Regions from separate parts of the Citrobacter sp. FDAARGOS_156 genome, predicted to be linked through region 1. Evidence: predicted binding sites of a transcription regulator. Region 1 holds the regulator's gene; each other region holds the start of a gene.
What was found. Region 1 encodes PurR, which represses purine synthesis genes. Its sites were predicted from a motif close to CANGCAAACGTTTGCNTG; they were not measured.
Positions count from the first base shown of each region.

Region 2: pyrC (dihydroorotase) is a predicted target of PurR. The motif match lies at 3,711-3,728, and genes of this name have one in related genera.
Region 3: cvpA (colicin V production protein) is a predicted target of PurR. The motif match lies at 4,384-4,401, and genes of this name have one in related genera.

Region 1 covers NZ_CP014030.2:2,479,684-2,486,065, reverse strand. The annotation lists gene AL515_RS12085 (C40 family peptidase) at 1-419, shown strand, start outside; gene sodB (superoxide dismutase [Fe]) at 547-1,128, shown strand; gene AL515_RS12075 (MFS transporter) at 1,169-2,338, opposite strand; gene cydH (cytochrome bd-I accessory subunit CydH) at 2,516-2,605, opposite strand; gene purR (HTH-type transcriptional repressor PurR) at 2,903-3,928, shown strand; gene punR (DNA-binding transcriptional activator PunR) at 3,925-4,857, opposite strand; gene punC (purine nucleoside transporter PunC) at 4,969-6,174, shown strand.
Region 2 covers NZ_CP014030.2:3,155,362-3,161,743, reverse strand. The annotation lists gene AL515_RS15585 (YceO family protein) at 138-251, opposite strand; gene solA (N-methyl-L-tryptophan oxidase) at 304-1,422, opposite strand; gene bssS (biofilm formation regulator BssS) at 1,702-1,956, opposite strand; gene dinI (DNA damage-inducible protein I) at 2,296-2,541, opposite strand; gene pyrC (dihydroorotase) at 2,616-3,662, opposite strand; gene AL515_RS15560 (lipoprotein) at 3,768-4,328, opposite strand; gene mdtH (multidrug efflux MFS transporter MdtH) at 4,445-5,653, opposite strand; gene rimJ (ribosomal protein S5-alanine N-acetyltransferase) at 5,914-6,382, shown strand, end outside.
Region 3 covers NZ_CP014030.2:3,429,506-3,435,887, reverse strand. The annotation lists gene truA (tRNA pseudouridine(38-40) synthase TruA) at 1-369, shown strand, start outside; gene AL515_RS16835 (DedA family protein) at 394-1,053, shown strand; gene accD (acetyl-CoA carboxylase, carboxyltransferase subunit beta) at 1,203-2,117, shown strand; gene folC (bifunctional tetrahydrofolate synthase/dihydrofolate synthase) at 2,310-3,578, shown strand; gene dedD (cell division protein DedD) at 3,568-4,236, shown strand; gene cvpA (colicin V production protein) at 4,457-4,945, shown strand; gene purF (amidophosphoribosyltransferase) at 4,979-6,382, shown strand, end outside.

The DNA of each region.
Region 1 (6,382 bases):
ATAAAGTGAAAGTACAGAAAGCAACCAAAACCGCCATGTCTACCCTGATGAACCAAATCGGCAAACCTTACCGTTGGGGGGGCACCTCACCCAGAACCGGTTTTGATTGCAGCGGGCTGGTTTATTACGCATACAAAGATCTGGTCAAGTTCCGCATTCCGCGTACCGCCAATGAAATGTATCACCTGCGCGACGCTGCGCCGATTGAACGTGGCGAACTGAAAAACGGTGATCTGGTCTTCTTCCGCACGCAAGGTCGCGGTACCGCCGACCACGTTGGCGTCTATGTCGGCAATGGTAAATTTATCCAGTCTCCACGCAGCGGTCAGGAAATTCAAATAACCTCTCTGAGCGAAGATTACTGGCAACGCCACTACGTGGGCGCTCGCCGTGTAATGACGCCGAAAACAATTCGCTAAAAACTTACCCTACAGAATATGCTGTAGGGTAAGTTCTTCTTTTGCATAACCTTTCAATTTGCTACCCTATCCTTACTCACAATGAGGCTATTGTGTGTACTCAATATAAATAATAAGGAGAGAAGCAATGTCGTTCGAATTACCTGCATTACCGTATGCCAAAGATGCTCTGGCACCGCACATTTCTGCCGAAACGCTGGAATACCACTATGGCAAACATCACCAGACTTACGTTACTAACCTGAATAACCTGATTAAAGGCACGGCGTTTGAAGGTAAATCACTGGAAGAGATCGTACGTAGCTCTGAAGGTGGTGTATTCAATAACGCAGCCCAGGTCTGGAACCACACGTTCTACTGGAACTGCCTGGCCCCGAACGCAGGTGGCGAGCCGACCGGTAAACTGGCCGAAGCGATTGCCGCCTCCTTTGGCAGCTTTGCAGACTTCAAAGCACAATTCACCGATGCCGCTATCAAGAATTTCGGTTCTGGCTGGACCTGGCTGGTCAAAGGAACGGATGGCAAACTGGCTATCGTGTCCACCTCCAACGCAGGTACACCGCTGACGACTGACGCGACGCCGCTGATGACCGTTGACGTGTGGGAACATGCTTACTACATCGATTATCGTAATGCCCGTCCTGGCTACCTGGAACACTTCTGGGCACTGGTGAACTGGGAATTTGTTGCGAAAAACTTCGCAGCATAAGATGACAACGCAGAAGGGTTTCCCTTCTGCGTTTTTGTTTTTAATTCGTTGCGTTGCAGACTTCTTCCGCTTGTTTCCTTGCCGAGACAAAGACCAGCAGTAGCGCAAGTCCCGCCACAATCGCCCCCATTACCGGTACGAAACTGTAGCCCAACCCTCCGGAAATTACCGCCCCACCAGCCGCCGCTCCCAGGGCATTCCCCAGATTAAACGCGCCAATATTAACTGACGATGACAATCCAGGCGCCTCGCTGGCAACGCGCATCACACGCATCTGCAGCGGCGGAACCACCGCAAACGTTGCTGCACCCCACACCACCATACTCACGGCCGCACCCAGCTCATTACGCGCAAGGAAAGGTATCGCCAGCATAATAATCATCAGCAACAGTAAAAAGCCTTTCAGCGTACCGTTAACCGAACGGTCAGCCAGTTTACCCCCCAGATAGTTACCGATAGAGAACCCAACGCCAATCAGCACCAGCATAGCGGTGACAAACGCCGGTGTAGCATGAGTAATGCTATGCAGCACGGGTGAGATGTAGGTATAAAGCGTAAACATCGCCCCGGCCCCCAGAACGGTCGTCAGCAGAGCCGACAACACCTGCGGACGCATGAGTACCGCCAGTTCGCTGCGGACATCCGGGCGCTCTCCTGCCCCACCTTTGGGTAATGAGAAGAACAGGCTGACCATGGCGATAACACCCAGTCCCGCCGTCGCCATAAAGGACATACGCCAGCCGATGGTTTCCCCAAGCCAGGTTGCTGCGGGAACACCGCCAATATTGGCAATTGTTAACCCCATAAACATAGTTGCTACGGCACTGGCCTGTTTGTGTTTGGGCACCACGCTTGCGGCAACCACAGAGCCAAGGCCGAAAAATGCCCCGTGGTTAAGACTGGTCAAAATGCGCGACAGCATCAGCGTCGTGTAATCCGGAGATATCGCCGAAAGTACATTACCCAACGTAAAAATGGCCATCAGGAAGATAAGCGCATTGCGACGCGCACGATGGGACAGCAGTAATGTCATCAGCGGGGCGCCAACCATCACGCCTACCGCATACGCGCTGATTAACATCCCTGCGGCCGGAATGGATACATCCACGCCTTTGGCAATGACGGGTAGCAACCCCATAGGAGAAAATTCGGTCGTTCCAATGCCAAACGCACCTATCGCCAGCGCCAGTAAAGGATAATTTAGTTTCATCTATCGACTCCGTAACGTCGAGCCTTGGCACGACACATCATAAGAGTCAAAAGCATGACATTGATCGCAAAATTAATAAAGTTAACAAAACTGCAAAAGACTTTTGCTTATTTGCAAAAAATAGGACGGAAAAGGCAAGCAGAAAGGATGAGGGAGAGCGAACTCCCTCGGGGGAAATCAGTGCAGTGCTGCAGTCAGGCCACCCGCGACAATCAGGCCCAGAACAATTATGGTCGTTACTAACGAAAATTTCAGATCGGTGCTCATCAAGTTTTCTCCTTTTTATTCCCACACAAAAAGTGATATTGCGCATTTTTACACACTTGAAAGCAAAAATCTCTCACGATTTATATTGATAACTGCTTTTAACTCTTCCCCTTTTCGTTAAGATCAGACAAAATTCCACGCTTACTTGATTAGCGTACCGGCCATTGACCCCTTCCTGACGTTCCGTGTCGTTTTCCCGGCGTGCCGCAACCCTGACGTTGCGTTGAGGGTGTGTGAAGGCAAACGTTTACCTGGAGTATTCTCAGGAGCTTAGGATATGGTCTGGAGTGAGATGTAATGGCAACTATTAAAGATGTAGCGAAGCGAGCAAACGTTTCCACTACAACCGTATCACACGTAATTAACAAAACGCGCTTTGTCGCTGAAGAAACGCGCAACGCTGTCTGGGCAGCGATCAAAGAGCTGCACTACTCCCCTAGCGCAGTTGCACGTAGCCTGAAGGTGAATCACACCAAATCGATCGGTTTGTTGGCAACCAGCAGCGAAGCGGCCTATTTCGCCGAAATTATCGAGGCCGTTGAGAAAAATTGTTTCCAGAAAGGCTACACCCTGATTTTGGGCAACGCCTGGAACAGTCTCGAAAAACAGCAGGCTTATCTGTCTATGATGGCGCAAAAGCGCGTAGATGGCTTGCTGGTAATGTGTTCAGAATATCCGGAATCACTGCTTTCCATGCTCGAAGAGTATCGCCATATTCCCATGGTGGTTATGGACTGGGGCGAAGCAAAAGCCGACTTTACCGATACCGTCATTGATAACGCTTTCGAAGGCGGTTACATGGCAGGCCGGTATCTGATTGAACGCGGTCATCGTGAGATCGGCGTGATCCCAGGACCTATGGAGCGTAATACCGGCGCAGGCCGCCTGGCTGGCTTCATGAAAGCGATGGAAGAAGCGCTGATTAAAGTGCCTGACAACTGGATTGTCCAGGGTGATTTTGAGCCTGAATCCGGCTACCGCGCTATGCAGCAAATCATCTCCCAGTCACATCGCCCAACCGCCGTATTCTGTGGTGGCGATATTATGGCGATGGGTGCGCTGTGTGCCGCAGATGAGATGGGACTGCGCGTGCCGCAGGATATCTCAGTTATCGGTTACGACAACGTGCGCAACGCCCGTTACTTCACCCCTGCGCTGACAACCATCCATCAGCCAAAAGATTCACTTGGTGAAACGGCCTTCAACATGCTGTTAGACCGAATCGTGAATAAACGTGAAGAATCGCAGTCCATCGAGGTACACCCACGCCTGGTAGAGCGTCGCTCCGTGGCCGACGGCCCGTTCCGCGATTACCGTCGTTAAGACTGTTGTGCGGGAGCCTCATCCGGCTCCCGCAGCCACTCTTTGTTCAGCGTTTCGCTATCCCCTAAATAGTCCAGCAGCCAGCTCAATGCCGGCGACGTATCGTTCTGTTGCCATGTCAGACAGCATGCGGCATCCGGGAACGGATTTTCCAGCTGTAACGCCACCCATTTTCCGCTATCGATCCACGGTTTAGCAAAATGCGTCGGTACCATCCCGACACAGAGTCCGGCTGACAAGCAGGTGGCCGATGATTCCCAGTCAGGCACCACGACGCGTTTTTGGTTGTCCAGTAGCCAGGTAATACGCTTTGGCAGCGTACGGGACGTGTCTTCGCGTACCAGCGATGGCCAGTTGCGCAACGTATCGTCACTGAGCGGTCCCGGCATTGCCGCCAACGGATGATGACTGGCCACCACGCAACTCCAGCTTAGCATTCCCATATCCCGGAACGTATAGCGCCCCCCTACCGGAATGGCCTGCGTTGCTCCGATAGCTAACTCCACCCGACCATCTGAAAGCGCGTCCCAGACGCCGTTAAACACCTCCTGAAAGACCAGAAGTTCCACATCATCGAAATGGCGGTAGAAATCCACGATCATCTGGCGGGTACGATCCGGGCGGACAATGTTATCGACTGCAATCGCCAACTGCCCGCGCCAGCCGTTGGCAATTTGCTGACATTGCTGACGGGTGATCTGCATTTTTTTGATAACAGATCGGCCTTCTTTTAAAAACCACGCGCCAGCAGGCGTTAATTCCACGTCCCGATGACGACGTTCAAAAAGTGGCACAGCCAGCCACTCTTCCAGTTGACGCACTGTGTAGCTTACCGCCGAAGGTACGCGGTGCAACTCCTGAGCAGCAGAACTAAAGCTACCGTTACGCGCCACCGCATCAACCACCTCAAGTGAATATTCAGACCACATATTCTGCCTGCAAAAAATTTGAAATCAGTAAGCAAATATTAGCGTTTCACAGCGAGAATTACACTCACTACACTCAGCGGCAATGTTCTATTGCTAAAAAGAGAAACGATAATGCAACCGGGAAAAGGGTTTTTAGTCTGGCTGGCAGGTCTTAGCGTGCTGGGTTTTCTGGCAACGGATATGTATTTGCCCGCCTTTGCGGCTATTCAGTCCGATTTACAGACGCCCGCCTCTGCCGTGAGTGCCAGCCTTAGCTTGTTCTTAGCGGGATTTGCCGTCGCACAACTTTTGTGGGGGCCACTCTCTGACCACTATGGTCGCAAACCTATTTTGCTGCTGGGCTTATCCATCTTCGCGCTGGGCAGCCTGGGCATGTTGTGGGTAGAAAACGCCACCGGCTTACTGGTGCTACGCTTTATTCAGGCCGTTGGTGTCTGTGCGGCTTCGGTTATCTGGCAGGCGCTGGTTACCGATTATTATCCTTCACAAAAAGTAAACCGCATTTTTGCCACCATTATGCCGCTGGTTGGATTATCCCCTGCACTTGCACCGTTATTAGGCAGTTGGATCCTGGTACATTTTTCCTGGCAGGCCATTTTTGCTACCCTTTTTGCGATTACCCTGATCCTGATGCTGCCGGCCCTGCGCTTAAAACCAACGGCAAAAGCGCGCGACGACAGCCAGGATAAACTGACGTTCGCTACGCTGCTGCGCTCCAAAGCATACCGTGGAAATGTACTGATTTACGCAGCATGTTCTGCAAGTTTCTTCGCATGGCTGACGGGTTCACCATTTATCCTTAGCGAAATGGGCTATAGCCCGGCTGTGATTGGTCTGAGCTATGTCCCGCAAACTATTGCATTTTTGATCGGGGGTTACGGCTGCCGCGCGGCACTGCAAAAATGGCAGGGTCGCCAGCTTCTGCCATGGTTGCTTATCCTGTACGCCATTAGCGTTATCGGCACCTGGGCTACAGGCTTTATTCACCACGTTGCGTTGGCTGAAATCCTGATCCCATTCTGCGTGATGGCCATTGCGAACGGGGCAATCTACCCTATCGTTGTCGCTCAGGCGCTGCGCCCATTCCCTCAGGCAACAGGGCGCGCCGCTGCGTTGCAGAATACGCTGCAACTGGGGTTATGCTTCCTGGCAAGCCTGGTCGTTTCGTGGTTAATCAGCACGCCGCTGCTCACGACCACCAGCGTTATGCTGACGACAGTGTTGCTGGCCGCGTTAGGTTACAAAATGCAGTCACAGGCTGAGAACACATCCTTGCCGGATGAGAGCGCGCAAGTTGCACACGGTGAGTCACATTAATCATTGTTGCGGGCATTTAGTTAGCCCGCTAACAATTTTCGGTTGAATAGCCAAAAATTCAGGCCTATACTGATTTTCGGTTGTTAATAAAACGATAAGATTTATAGAGTAACGGGAACAAGCAGGTTCCCGTTCTTCCATGGATGGCCTTTTCGGCAAGGGTTCCTCCCTTCCTCTGTTCTACGTCGGATTATAGATTCGCGGATTA
Region 2 (6,382 bases), 680 kb from region 1:
CAATCATCAAATCGTTAGTGTGAGTGGCCATTGAGAAGGGCTTGAAAACAAGGAAGGATGAAGATTATGTTATTCAGTTTATTGCAATGAAATTAAGAAATTATCAGTTTTTGTCAATTAATGTCAGCGCATATAGATTAGAAGAACATAATATATATGACGTCCATAATCGCCAGCAGCGACCATAAAATAATGTAGAGCATGAAATGCTCGCGAATATTATTAACCAGATAGTTAAAGATGCGGCGCATCAATGTTATTCCTGTCATTTAAAATGGCCTCACCAACGAGGCCATTGATCAATTATCGCTTAAAACGGGACAGCCTGAATGGCGTCAGGTCAAAGGCTGACGGTTTACCTTGGGCAAACTCAGCCGCAATTTCGCCCAGTACGGAAGCAAACTTAAAACCGTGTCCGCTGAGTCCGGTAATCACCAGCGTGTTGTCATGGTCTGGCAGCGTATCGATAATGAAGTCTTCATCTGGCGAGTTATCGTAAGTACAGGATGCACCATGCAGACAACAGCCGATGCCAGGCAAAATAGCGCGCAGGAATGGGAAGGCTTCCGAACCATCGCTGGTGACAGCGGCAAACGGTTTACGTTCTTCAGGTGAATGAATGACCTGTCCGCCGTTATGCCTGCCAATTTTTAACTCGTCATTTTCAGCCGGAAAACCGTAGTATTGATCGCCATTAGGCAGTTCGCCGGTAAATGCCGGGAATTTGTTTTTGACACTGTAGCGCCCGTCAGCCTGATACCATGCGAATACCTTACGCACCGGCTGTATCGGCAGTTCAGGCAATAATGCCTTGACCCAGGTGCCGGCGCTGACGACAACTTTTTTCGCGTGGTAGTCACCATCGGCTGTTGCAACCGTTACGCCATCATCGTGGTGATGAATTGCCGTGACGGGGCATTTAAACAACTGCGCACAACCTGCCTCTTCAGCCAGGCGAATCCAGGTTTTAATGGCTAGCTCACTGCGCAAAAAACCGGATTCGGCTTCAAACAGCCCGATATAGTTTTCAGGCACGCGAATTTCTGGCCAGCGAGTCATGATGGCTGCTGCATCCAGCTGTTCGACATTGAGTTGCCACTGTTTGGCACTTTGCGCCACGGTCGCTAAAAAGGTCGAATCTGCAGGACCCAGGTTGATAACGCCAGAGCGAACAAAAACAGGCTCTTCATTTTGTGCGGAAAGTTCATCCCACAATGTTTGCGCACGTAGCACCAGCGGAACGTATTTTTCACCTTCGCCATACGCATGACGAATTAATCGTGTATCGCCGTGGTGGCTGCCCTGTTGATGCGGTGGCATATGCGCATCGATCATCAGAACGTTGAGACCGGCGCGAGTGGCGTAGTATCCGGCTGCGGCGCCCACGGAACCGCTGCCAATAATGATTAAGTCGTATTTCATCCGCTTCTCTCTGCAATCGCGATAGTATACCTTAAATAATTCGAGTTGCAGGACCAAACGCCCGGGCCGTTTTGAACAGCGCCCCCGAAGGGGTGAGGCCGTAAGGCCGAATCACGCGGCGACGCAGCGAATCCCAGGGATGGGCCGAGTAATAAAGCCAACGCATATGCAACTTGAAGTATGACAGGTATAGCAGAGTAAATAACTGACCCGGAATATTCAACCTGCAAATAAGAAAGGCACCATGAAGGTGCCTTTTGATGGTGTGATGTATCAGGTTTAATGTCGCTGATACTCATTTACCTGGTAATCGCCAGATTCAATTTTAGCGATTCCGGCTTCTAATATCGAAATAAATTGCCTGGCAACATCAGTGGTTAACCAGAGCGTTTGACCGACCTCAGTCCCATCCGGGTCCGGACGATTCGGGGTCTGGTAGTGCAAACGCAGCATCAGCGCATCGTAGCTATCAACAGTGCTGATGTCCCATCCTACAAGCGGATGAGTCTGAATGACTTCATTATTCTTTTCCATCATGCCCCCTAATTCGTGTTACTAGACAACGGTTTTCGAGGTTCAATGCGTTTTTTTCTGAAGCAACTTCAGTATATCAATAAATAAGGGTATTCATTGAAAATTTAAAGAGGGCGGCGCATAAATTTTTTGTTTTCAGTGTTATATGATTAATAAAACAACATGTCATTCATTTTTTTTTAGCATGTTGTGCAATTATTTTGGTGTTTTGATTAAAAGATAATCAATGTGTTTAATATAAATTATCTGCTAGCGTGGTGAATGCAAGATTGATTTAAAGGATGCACGCATAAAAAAGCCGGGGCGACCCGGCAAACAAACATCACTGCATATCATTTTTTATTCGTTGATGAACCAGTCATCCGCGCTTTCCCAGGTTTCCTGTAGGATTTCGCTGATGCGTTCTTTGTCCTCTTTTGTTGCGCCAATAACCGACAAGTTGTTGGTACCGGCATAACGAACGGTAACGTTACCTTCGTTATCCGGAAAATGATGATGAATACGGCGGGAGAGTTCATCTGCCAGCGCGTCGATAGCACCGGCTGGTAAAGGTGAAGTTTTGGCAATAGTGACTTCAATATGCATAATAGCCCCCTGTTGTTTATACTGGTTATTTATACAGTTAACTGCGCCAGTTGACAACAGGAGGCTACACTTTTTTAGCGTTTTACTGACCAGCGTACCGTTTCACCGCCAAGGAAAGGCACCAACGTATCGTTTTCCAACGCAATGTTCTCCGGGACCAGGTGCTCCACGCGTTCCAGCTCAATAAAGGTCTCATTCACCGGCAAACCATAGAACTGTGGGCCATTGAGTGAGCAGAAGGCTTCGAAATGGTCCAGGGCGTTCATCTCTTCGAACACAGTGGCATAGCTGCCCAGCGCGGTTGGCGCATTAAAGCAGCCCGCACAGCCGCAACTGGACTCTTTACGATGACGCGCATGCGGTGCGGAGTCGGTACCCAGGAATGCACGACTGAATCCGCTGGCAACCAGTTCACGCAGCGCCTGCTGGTGAACGTTACGTTTGAGTATTGGCAGGCAGTACAGATGCGGACGAATTCCACCGACCAGCATATGGTTGCGGTTAAACATTAAATGCTGCGGTGTGATGGTTGCTGCAAGAAGCTCGTTACCATCGCGCACGTATTCGGCGGCATCTTTGGTCGTGATATGTTCAAACACCACTTTTAGCGCGGTTAAACGCTGACGTAAGGGATCCATCACCGTTTCGATGAAACGTGCTTCGCGATCGAAAATGTCGATATCAGCGTGCGTCACTTCACCGTGCACCAACAGTGGCATCCCCAATTTTTCCATGCGCTCCAGTACCGGCATAATGGCATCGACCGAGGTTACACCCTGTGTCGAGTTGGTTGTTGCATTAGCGGGATAAAGTTTCGCGGCGGTGAAGACGCCTTCATTGAATCCACGCTCAAGTTCATTAGGATCCAGCGTGTCCGTTAAGTAGCAGGTCATTAACGGAGTAAAGCTATGTCCGGCGGGTACAGCGTCCAGAATGCGCTGACGGTACGCAATGGCCGCATCAACTGTCGTGACCGGCGGAGCGAGGTTTGGCATAACGATCGCGCGACCATAAGTTTCACTGGTATAAGGCACGACAGTTTTCAACATGTCGCCATCGCGAAGGTGAAGGTGCCAGTCGTCTGGGCGGCGGATCTTTAAAACCTGGGATGGTGCAGTCATTAATATGCTCCGGCTGAGGATAGTCTTTTTTGCCGGAAACAAAGGATAAGCGGAAACGTTTTCGTTTGCACGAAAAAAAAGGGCGCATTAGCGCCCTGTTGTTTATTAATCGGTGAACGGGATAATGATTTCACCCGGTTTAACCTCAATCCCTTTCGCCAGTTTTTTCGCCAATGCTTCGCCTTTGCTGCTGTCTTCACGCAGAATGTAGGCCGGTTGCTGGTTAAAGTAATTCCGCAGCGACTGATTTAAGTAGGGCATCAGAGTTTGCAGTACAGATTGCATTTTCTCTGGTGTGACGGTCGCATCGACCACTTCCATTTCTTGCAGATAAATCGCGCCTTTTTCTTTATTGAAGACTGGCAATGCTTTTAACTTCAACTTCATGGTCGCTTTCTGGCTACCAAAAAGGGAATTCATATCCAGATTGGCGTCGCCTGTCAGAGTCACTTTATTCGGTTCTTCGCGACCAATCTGGCTGGCGAGATTGGTCAGTACGATGTGGGCTTCAGCAACGCCAGGCAGACCAATATCTTTCGAGAAGTCGTTATGCTTAGCCAGTGCCTGATTAATCTCTTGCTCGCTAACCGTGTATTGTGTGAGTTGATTACAACCAACCAACAGGCCGCTGACAATCAGTGCAGCAGCAAAAAAAATCTTTTTCATGGGGTTCCTCAACATGATACTTGTGGCGTAATCGTGACACAAAGCAGCATCCAGCACCAGCGGCCCGGGCACCAGCAGAAAAAACTGAAATTGAGTCCGGGACGTCTGGTCAGCTATCAGGCATCAGGTTCCAGCATGCCGCGTGACGGGCGTTTATGGCTAAACTGCCAACCCAGCGCGAGGAAGGTGATAAAGCCGATAATGCCGAGCATCATCCACGGGAGTTCTGGCTGTGACAGTGCTTTACCCATGTCAAACAGCCAGCCGCCACCGATATAACCGATGGCACCGCCGATGGCTAATCCGAGGCGGCTAAAGCCCATGTAACTGCCCCGTGCGCGCGCATTTGCCAACGACGCGCTCAACGTCTCGCGCGCCGGTTCGGCGATGATAGAACCGATATAGAAGGTGCAAATCAGGGTGAACAACTGCTGCAAATTCCCGACGAGGCCAATGGGCATCATGCTCAGAGACATAACCAGCAGACCCGCCATCAGACGATGTTCAAGGCGAAAGCGTTTTTCACTCCAGCGTGCAATCGGGTACAGCAGCGTTAAAGAGAGACATGCCTCGATGGCATACATCCATTTCACGGCGGCCGGTGAGCCAGCGATGTCGTTCACCATGATGGGCAGCATCAGCATCACCTGTACCGCCAGCATGTAATAGCCCGCCAGCGTCAGCACATAGGTGACAAAGCGCTTGTCATGCATCACGTGGCTCATCCCTTCGCGCACCGGAATTTTCACCGTCGACAGTTTCCATGCCGGGAGCAGCCAGGCGTTAAACGCCGCGCACAGAACGAACAAAATTGCGCCGGTGGCACATACCAGACGGAAATCGTACTGTAACAGCCAACTGCCGAGCAATGCGCCGACCACGGCACCGGCACTGTCCTGCATCATCAGAATAGAAAAAAAACGCCCGCGCTTTTCCGGGCGGATCAGTTTGACCACCAGCGCCGAGCGGGGCGGGTCGAATAACGTACCACCTAAACCGGAGAGGAAACAGGAGAACCACAATAGCCAGGGTTCGTGTGCAATCCCCATCGTGGCGAACCCGGCGGCACGCATCAGCATACCGGTCACAATCATCGGTTTGGCACCAAAGCGGTCAGCAATTGCGCCGCCAAAAATCCCCAGACCTTGCTGGATAAATTGGCGCAATCCAAGTGCGATACCGACCATCACGGCGGCCCAGCCCATTTGGTCGACGAAACGGATAGAGATCAGTGGGAAAACGACAAAGAAACCCAGCACGACCAGCATATTATCGATGAGCAGGAAATATTTACCCAGGTTCCTTGCCTGCGAGACTTGCGACATTTCCCCTCCAGGGAAAAAACTCGTCACTCGGTGGAGAGTTTAAAAGATAAGCACCTTCTATTCTGCGGTGTCGTTTGTGCTTTTCCCACCCTTGGCGGGACAATATTTTTTTATCAAAAGTCAGTCTTGATAGAGAGTTTTCATCAAAATGTGTGAATAATTCAAAAAATGGCATTTTGCTCTTTTCACACGGTGTATTTGCACAGGTATAGTAATGCGAATTGCGTATTGAAGACGTTACGGGAAGGAGTAGGTATAGAATGTTTGGCTATCGCAGTAACGTGCCAAAAGTGCGCTTAACCACGGACCGCCTGGTCGTGCGTTTGGTGCATGAGCGTGATGCCTGGCGTCTGGCAGATTATTACGCAGAGAATCGTCATTTCTTAAAGCCCTGGGAACCTATCCGCGATGAAAGCCACTGCTACCCCTCTGGCTGGCAGGCGCGTCTGAGCATGATCTCTGAATTCCATAAACAAGGCACAGCCTGGTATTTCGCGTTGCTCGATCCTGACGAAAAAGAAATTATCGGCGTTGCGAACTTCTCGAACGTGGTGCGCGGATCTTTCCACGCCTGTTATCTTGGTTATTCCATTGCGCAGAAGTGGCAAGGGCAGGGGCTGATGTACGAAGCCCTGACCGCCGCTATTCGTTATGTGCAGCGGACGCAACATATTCACCGCATTATGGCGAACTACATGCCACACAATAAGCGTAGCGGCGATTTGCTGG
Region 3 (6,382 bases), 950 kb from region 1:
CATCGTGCAGCCCAGTGTCTGATTGGCGAAAATGATTTTACCTCGTTTCGGGCGGTGCAGTGTCAGTCGCGCACACCGTGGCGTAACGTGATGCACATTAACGTTGAACGTTTCGGTGCGTATGTGGTGGTGGATATTAAAGCGAATGCCTTTGTACATCATATGGTCAGGAATATTGTCGGCAGCCTGATGGAAGTAGGTGCCCACAACCAGCCGGAGAGCTGGATAGCAGAACTGTTAGCGGCGAAGGACAGAACGCTGGCAGCGGCAACGGCGAAAGCGGAAGGACTGTATCTGGTTGCAGTAGATTACCCGGATCGGTTCGACCTGCCAAAACCGCCTATGGGCCCGCTATTTCTGGCGGACTAATTTGAGTCGTATAAAGGCATAACTATGGATCTGATTTACTTCCTCATCGATTTTATCCTGCACATTGATGTGCACCTGGCGGAGCTGGTCGCGGAATACGGTATCTGGGTATACGCTATTCTGTTTTTGATTCTGTTCTGCGAAACGGGACTGGTGGTCACGCCGTTCCTGCCAGGAGATTCGCTGCTGTTTGTTGCTGGTGCGCTTTCTGCGCTGCCAACGAACGATCTTAATGTTCATCTGATGGTGGCGTTGATGATAGTGGCGGCGATTGTGGGCGATGCGGTGAACTACACCATCGGGCGATTGTTTGGCGAGAAGCTGTTCAGTAACCCAAATTCCAAAATTTTCCGCCGCAGCTATCTGGATAAAACCCATGCGTTCTATGAGCGTCATGGCGGTAAAACCATTATTCTTGCGCGTTTCGTTCCTATCGTACGGACATTTGCGCCGTTTGTTGCCGGTATGGGACACATGTCCTACCGTCATTTTGCGATGTATAACGTCGTAGGCGCGCTGCTGTGGGTATTGTTGTTCACCTACGCAGGCTACCTGTTCGGCGATTTGCCGATCGTTCAGGAAAACCTGAAATTACTGATTGTGGCGATTATCGTTCTTTCCGTATTGCCGGGCGTAATTGAAGTGATTCGCCATAAGCGTGCTGCGTCACGGGCTGCAAAATAGAAAGTAACTCAGCGGTTCGACCACTTTTTTATCCAAAGTTTCGGGCTGTTATGTTTTAATGTGCAACATTCATGGTCTGTTAGGGGCAAAAATGGCATTATGCGCCCCTTATAACAAAGCTGACTAGGGTTCAGGCAGAAAGGTCACCAATGAGCTGGATTGAACGAATTAAAAGCAACATTACTCCCACCCGCAAGGCAAGCATTCCTGAAGGGGTGTGGACCAAGTGTGATAGCTGCGGTCAGGTTTTATACCGTGCTGAGCTGGAACGTAATCTTGAGGTCTGTCCGAAGTGTGACCATCATATGCGCATGTCGGCGCGCAATCGCCTGCATAGCCTGTTAGATGAAGGTTCTCTTGTGGAACTGGGTAGCGAGCTTGAGCCGAAAGACGTGCTGAAGTTTCGTGATTCCAAAAAATACAAAGACAGACTGGCTTCTGCGCAAAAAGAAACCGGCGAGAAAGATGCGCTGGTGGTGATGAAAGGCACGCTGCATGGTATGCCGGTCGTTGCTGCAGCATTCGAGTTCGCGTTTATGGGCGGCTCCATGGGCTCTGTGGTCGGCGCGCGTTTTGTCCGTGCCGTTGAGCAGGCACTGGAAGACAACTGTCCGCTGATCTGCTTCTCCGCTTCTGGCGGGGCGCGTATGCAGGAAGCTCTGATGTCTCTGATGCAGATGGCAAAAACCTCTGCTGCGCTGGCGAAAATGCAGGAACGCGGTTTACCGTATATTTCTGTACTGACCGACCCAACAATGGGTGGTGTTTCCGCAAGCTTCGCGATGCTGGGCGATCTCAACATTGCAGAACCGAAAGCACTGATCGGCTTCGCGGGTCCGCGTGTTATCGAGCAAACCGTACGTGAGAAACTGCCGCCGGGATTCCAGCGCAGCGAGTTCCTGATTGAAAAAGGCGCTATCGATATGATTGTCCGCCGTCCGGAAATGCGCCTGAAACTGGCAAGCATTCTGGCGAAGCTGATGAATCTTCCTGCGCCGAATCCGGATGAGCCGCGTGAAGGCGAGGTGGTATCTCCGGTACCCGATCAGGAATCAGAGGCCTGATAACTTACTCTATGGATTTCGAGTTGCAGGAAGGCGGCATGAGAGTGAACCCCGATGAGCCTGCACAGGCAAGTGATTCGGGTGAGCGAGAGCAGCCAACACACCTGCAGCTTGAAAGACGACGAGTAAAAAAGGGCAGGGCCAACTGGCGCTGCCTTTTGCTTTTTTCTACGTAATAAAATTACAGGCATCATGGACAATAAACGTATTCCTCAAGCCGCGTCGCCCCTGGCGTCGTGGCTTTCTTATCTGGAAAACCTGCACAGTAAAACCATCGATCTTGGCCTTGAACGCGTAAGCCAGGTAGCGCGCAAACTGGGTGTGTTGAAACCCGCGCCATTTGTGTTTACGGTGGCAGGAACCAACGGAAAAGGCACGACCTGTCGTACGCTGGAATCGGTGCTGGCCGCAGCAGGCTATAAAGTCGGAGTGTACAGTTCACCGCATCTGGTGCGCTACACGGAGCGCGTGCGCGTGCAGGGGCGTGAACTGCCGGAGTCAGCGCATACCGCATCGTTTGCTGAGATCGAAGATGCGCGTGGCGATATTTCTCTGACCTATTTTGAATACGGTACGTTATCGGCGCTCTGGCTGTTTAAACAGGCGCAGATGGATGTCGTTATTCTGGAAGTGGGGCTGGGCGGGCGCCTTGACGCCACCAATATCGTTGATGCTGATGTGGCTGTGATCACCAGTATTGCGCTTGATCATACCGACTGGCTGGGCCCGGATCGCGAAAGCATTGGTCGTGAGAAAGCGGGCATTTTCCGCGCTGAGAAACCGGCTATCGTCGGCGAACCTGAAATGCCTTACACCATCGCGGATGTCGCGCAAGAGTGCGGGGCAATTTTGCAACGCTGCGGCGTGGACTGGCGCTATGCGGTTACTGAGAACGACTGGTCGTTTACGGATGCTCACGGAACGTTGGCGCATCTGCCGTTGCCGCAGGTTCCACAACCTAACGCTGCTACCGCACTGGCCGCGCTGCGCGCAAGCGGGCTGAACGTTAGCGAGCAGGCCATTCGTGACGGCATCGAACACGCGATTTTGCCGGGACGCTTCCAGATTGTGAGCGAGTCGCCGCGAGTTATTTTCGATGTTGCCCATAACCCGCATGCGGCAGAGTATCTGACCGGACGTCTGAAAAAGTTAGTGAAAAGCGGGCGTGTACTTGCGGTTATCGGTATGCTACATGATAAAGACATTGCCGGTACGTTAGCCTGGTTAAAAAGCGTGGTTGACGTCTGGTACTGTGCGCCCCTGGAAGGGCCGCGTGGCGCAACGGCAGAACAATTGCTGGAGCATCTGGGCAAAGGCGACGCCTACGATAGCGTGGCGCAGGCATGGTCTGCGGCACTGGCTGAGGCGAAGCCAGAAGATACCGTGTTGGTGTGTGGATCGTTTCACACTGTCGCACATGTCATGGAAGTAATAGACGTGGGGAGAAGCGGTGGCGAGTAAGTTTCAGAATCGATTAGTCGGCACAATTGTGCTGGTCGCGCTGGGGGTGATTGTGCTCCCTGGGCTGCTTGACGGGCAGAAAAAACATTATCAGGATGAGTTTGCGGCGATCCCTCTGGTGCCGAAACCCGGCGATCGCGATGAACCAGATATGATGCCAGCGGCAACGCAGGCGCTGCCGACCCAGCCGCCGGAAGGGGCGGCAGAAGAGGTTCGTGCGGGAGATGCTGCCGCGCCATCGTTGGATCCTTCACGTTTGACGACGGCAAACAGCGCGGAGTTAGATCCTGTCCCAGCGCCCGTAGAGCAGCCGAAACCCAAACCGAAGCCGCAGCCTGTTGCCGTCGCTCCGACGCCTGCTCCTGCGCCAGCCCCAGCGCCTAAACCGGCTGCTGAGGAACCGCCAGCGCCGACCGGGAAAGCGTACGTTGTACAACTCGGTGCGCTGAAAAATGCGGATAAGGTCAATGAGATCGTGGGCAAACTTCGTGGCGCGGGCTTCCGGGTATATACTTCCCCGTCAACGCCGGTGCAGGGTAAAATAACCCGCATTCTCGTGGGGCCGGACGCCTCCAAAGATAAGCTGAAGAACTCGCTGGGCGAGTTGCAGAAGATCTCTGGTTTGAGTGGCGTCGTGATGGGGTACACCCCTAATTAAGGGATTGCGCTGTTTACGGCGCAGCTCTTATTCAGGCCGGATTCGGTGTTTTCATCGCTATCCGGCAGTGCCCGAAGAGGCATAAAACGGTATGGCGTTGAAGATTTTTTCAGCGCCATTTTTATTTACGCGTGGAAAGGAAATCCCTACGCAAACGTTTTCTTTTTCTGTTAGAATGCGCCCCGAACAGGACGACAGGGCGTAAAATCGTGGGACACATATGGTCTGGATTGATTACGCCATTATCGCGGTGATTGGTTTTTCCTGTCTGGTTAGCCTGATCCGTGGCTTTGTTCGTGAAGCATTATCGTTGGTGACTTGGGGTTGTGCTTTCTTTGTCGCCAGCCATTACTACACTTACCTGTCTGTCTGGTTTACGGGCTTTGAAGACGAACTGGTTCGAAATGGGATTGCTATCGCGATACTGTTCATCGCGACACTTATCGTCGGCGCTATCGTTAACTTTGTGATAGGCCAGCTGGTAGAGAAAACAGGCCTGTCGGGTACCGACAGGGTGTTGGGGATTTGCTTCGGAGCTCTGAGAGGGGCGCTGATCGTCGCCGCCATCTTGTTCTTTCTCGATACATTTACCGGTCTGTCGAAAAGTGAAGACTGGAGTAAGTCGCAGCTGATCCCGCAGTTCAGTTTCATCATCAGATGGTTCTTTGACTATCTGCAAAGCTCGTCAAGTTTCTTGCCCAAAGTATAAACTTTGGGTTGTTGCTGAACGAGGAAAAGACGTATGTGCGGTATTGTCGGTATCGCCGGTGTTATGCCGGTAAACCAGTCGATTTATGACGCGTTAACGGTGCTCCAGCATCGTGGCCAGGATGCCGCTGGCATCATCACCATTGATGCCAACAACTGCTTCCGCTTGCGTAAAGCGAACGGAATGGTGAGCGACATTTTTGAAGCGCGCCACATGCAGCGTTTGCAGGGCAACATGGGCATTGGTCATGTGCGTTACCCAACGGCTGGCAGCTCCAGCGCCTCTGAGGCCCAACCTTTCTACGTCAACTCACCGTATGGCATCACGCTTGCCCACAATGGCAATCTGACCAACGCACATGAGCTGCGTAAAAAGCTGTTTGAAGAAAAGCGCCGCCACATCAATACCACTTCAGATTCTGAAATTCTGCTGAATATTTTCGCCAGCGAGCTGGATAATTTCCGCCACTATCCGCTGGAAGCCGACAATATTTTTGCTGCTATTGCCGCAACCAACCGCCAGATCCGCGGCGCCTATGCCTGCGTGGCGATGATTATCGGCCACGGTATGGTTGCTTTCCGCGATCCGAACGGCATCCGCCCGCTGGTGCTGGGTAAACGTGATATCGGCGATGGTCGTACCGAATACATGGTGGCCTCCGAGAGCGTAGCGCTGGATACGCTGGGCTTTGAATTCCTGCGCGACGTTGCCCCTGGCGAAGCGGTTTATATCACCGAAAAAGGTCAGTTGTTTACCCGCCAGTGTGCCGATAACCCGGTCAGCAATCCGTGCCTGTTTGAATACGTCTACTTCGCACGTCCTGACTCCTTTATCGACAAGATTTCCGTCTACAGCGCCCGCGTAAACATGGGTACCAAGCTTGGCGAAAAAATTGCTCGTGAATGGGAAGATCTGGACATTGACGTGGTGATCCCGATTCCGGAAACCTCCTGTGATATCGCGCTGGAAATTGCCCGTATTCTCGGTAAGCCGTACCGTCAGGGTTTTGTGAAAAACCGCTACGTGGGCCGTACCTTTATCATGCCAGGCCAGCAGCTGCGCCGTAAATCCGTGCGCCGTAAACTGAACGCCAACCGTGCGGAATTCCGTGATAAAAACGTGTTGCTGGTGGATGACTCCATCGTGCGCGGTACGACCTCAGAACAGATTATCGAGATGGCGCGTGAGGCCGGCGCGAAGAAGGTGTATCTGGCCTCTGCTGCCCCGGAAATTCGCTTCCCGAACGTTTATGGTATCGATATGCCTACGGCGACGGAGCTGATTGCTCATGGTCGCGAAGTGGACGAGATTCGCCAGATAATTGGCGCAGATGGTCTTATCTTCCAGGATCTGAACGATCTGATTGAAGCCGTCCGTGCTGAGAACCCGGATATTCAGCAGTTTGAATGTTCCGTGTTTAACGGCGTGTACGTCACC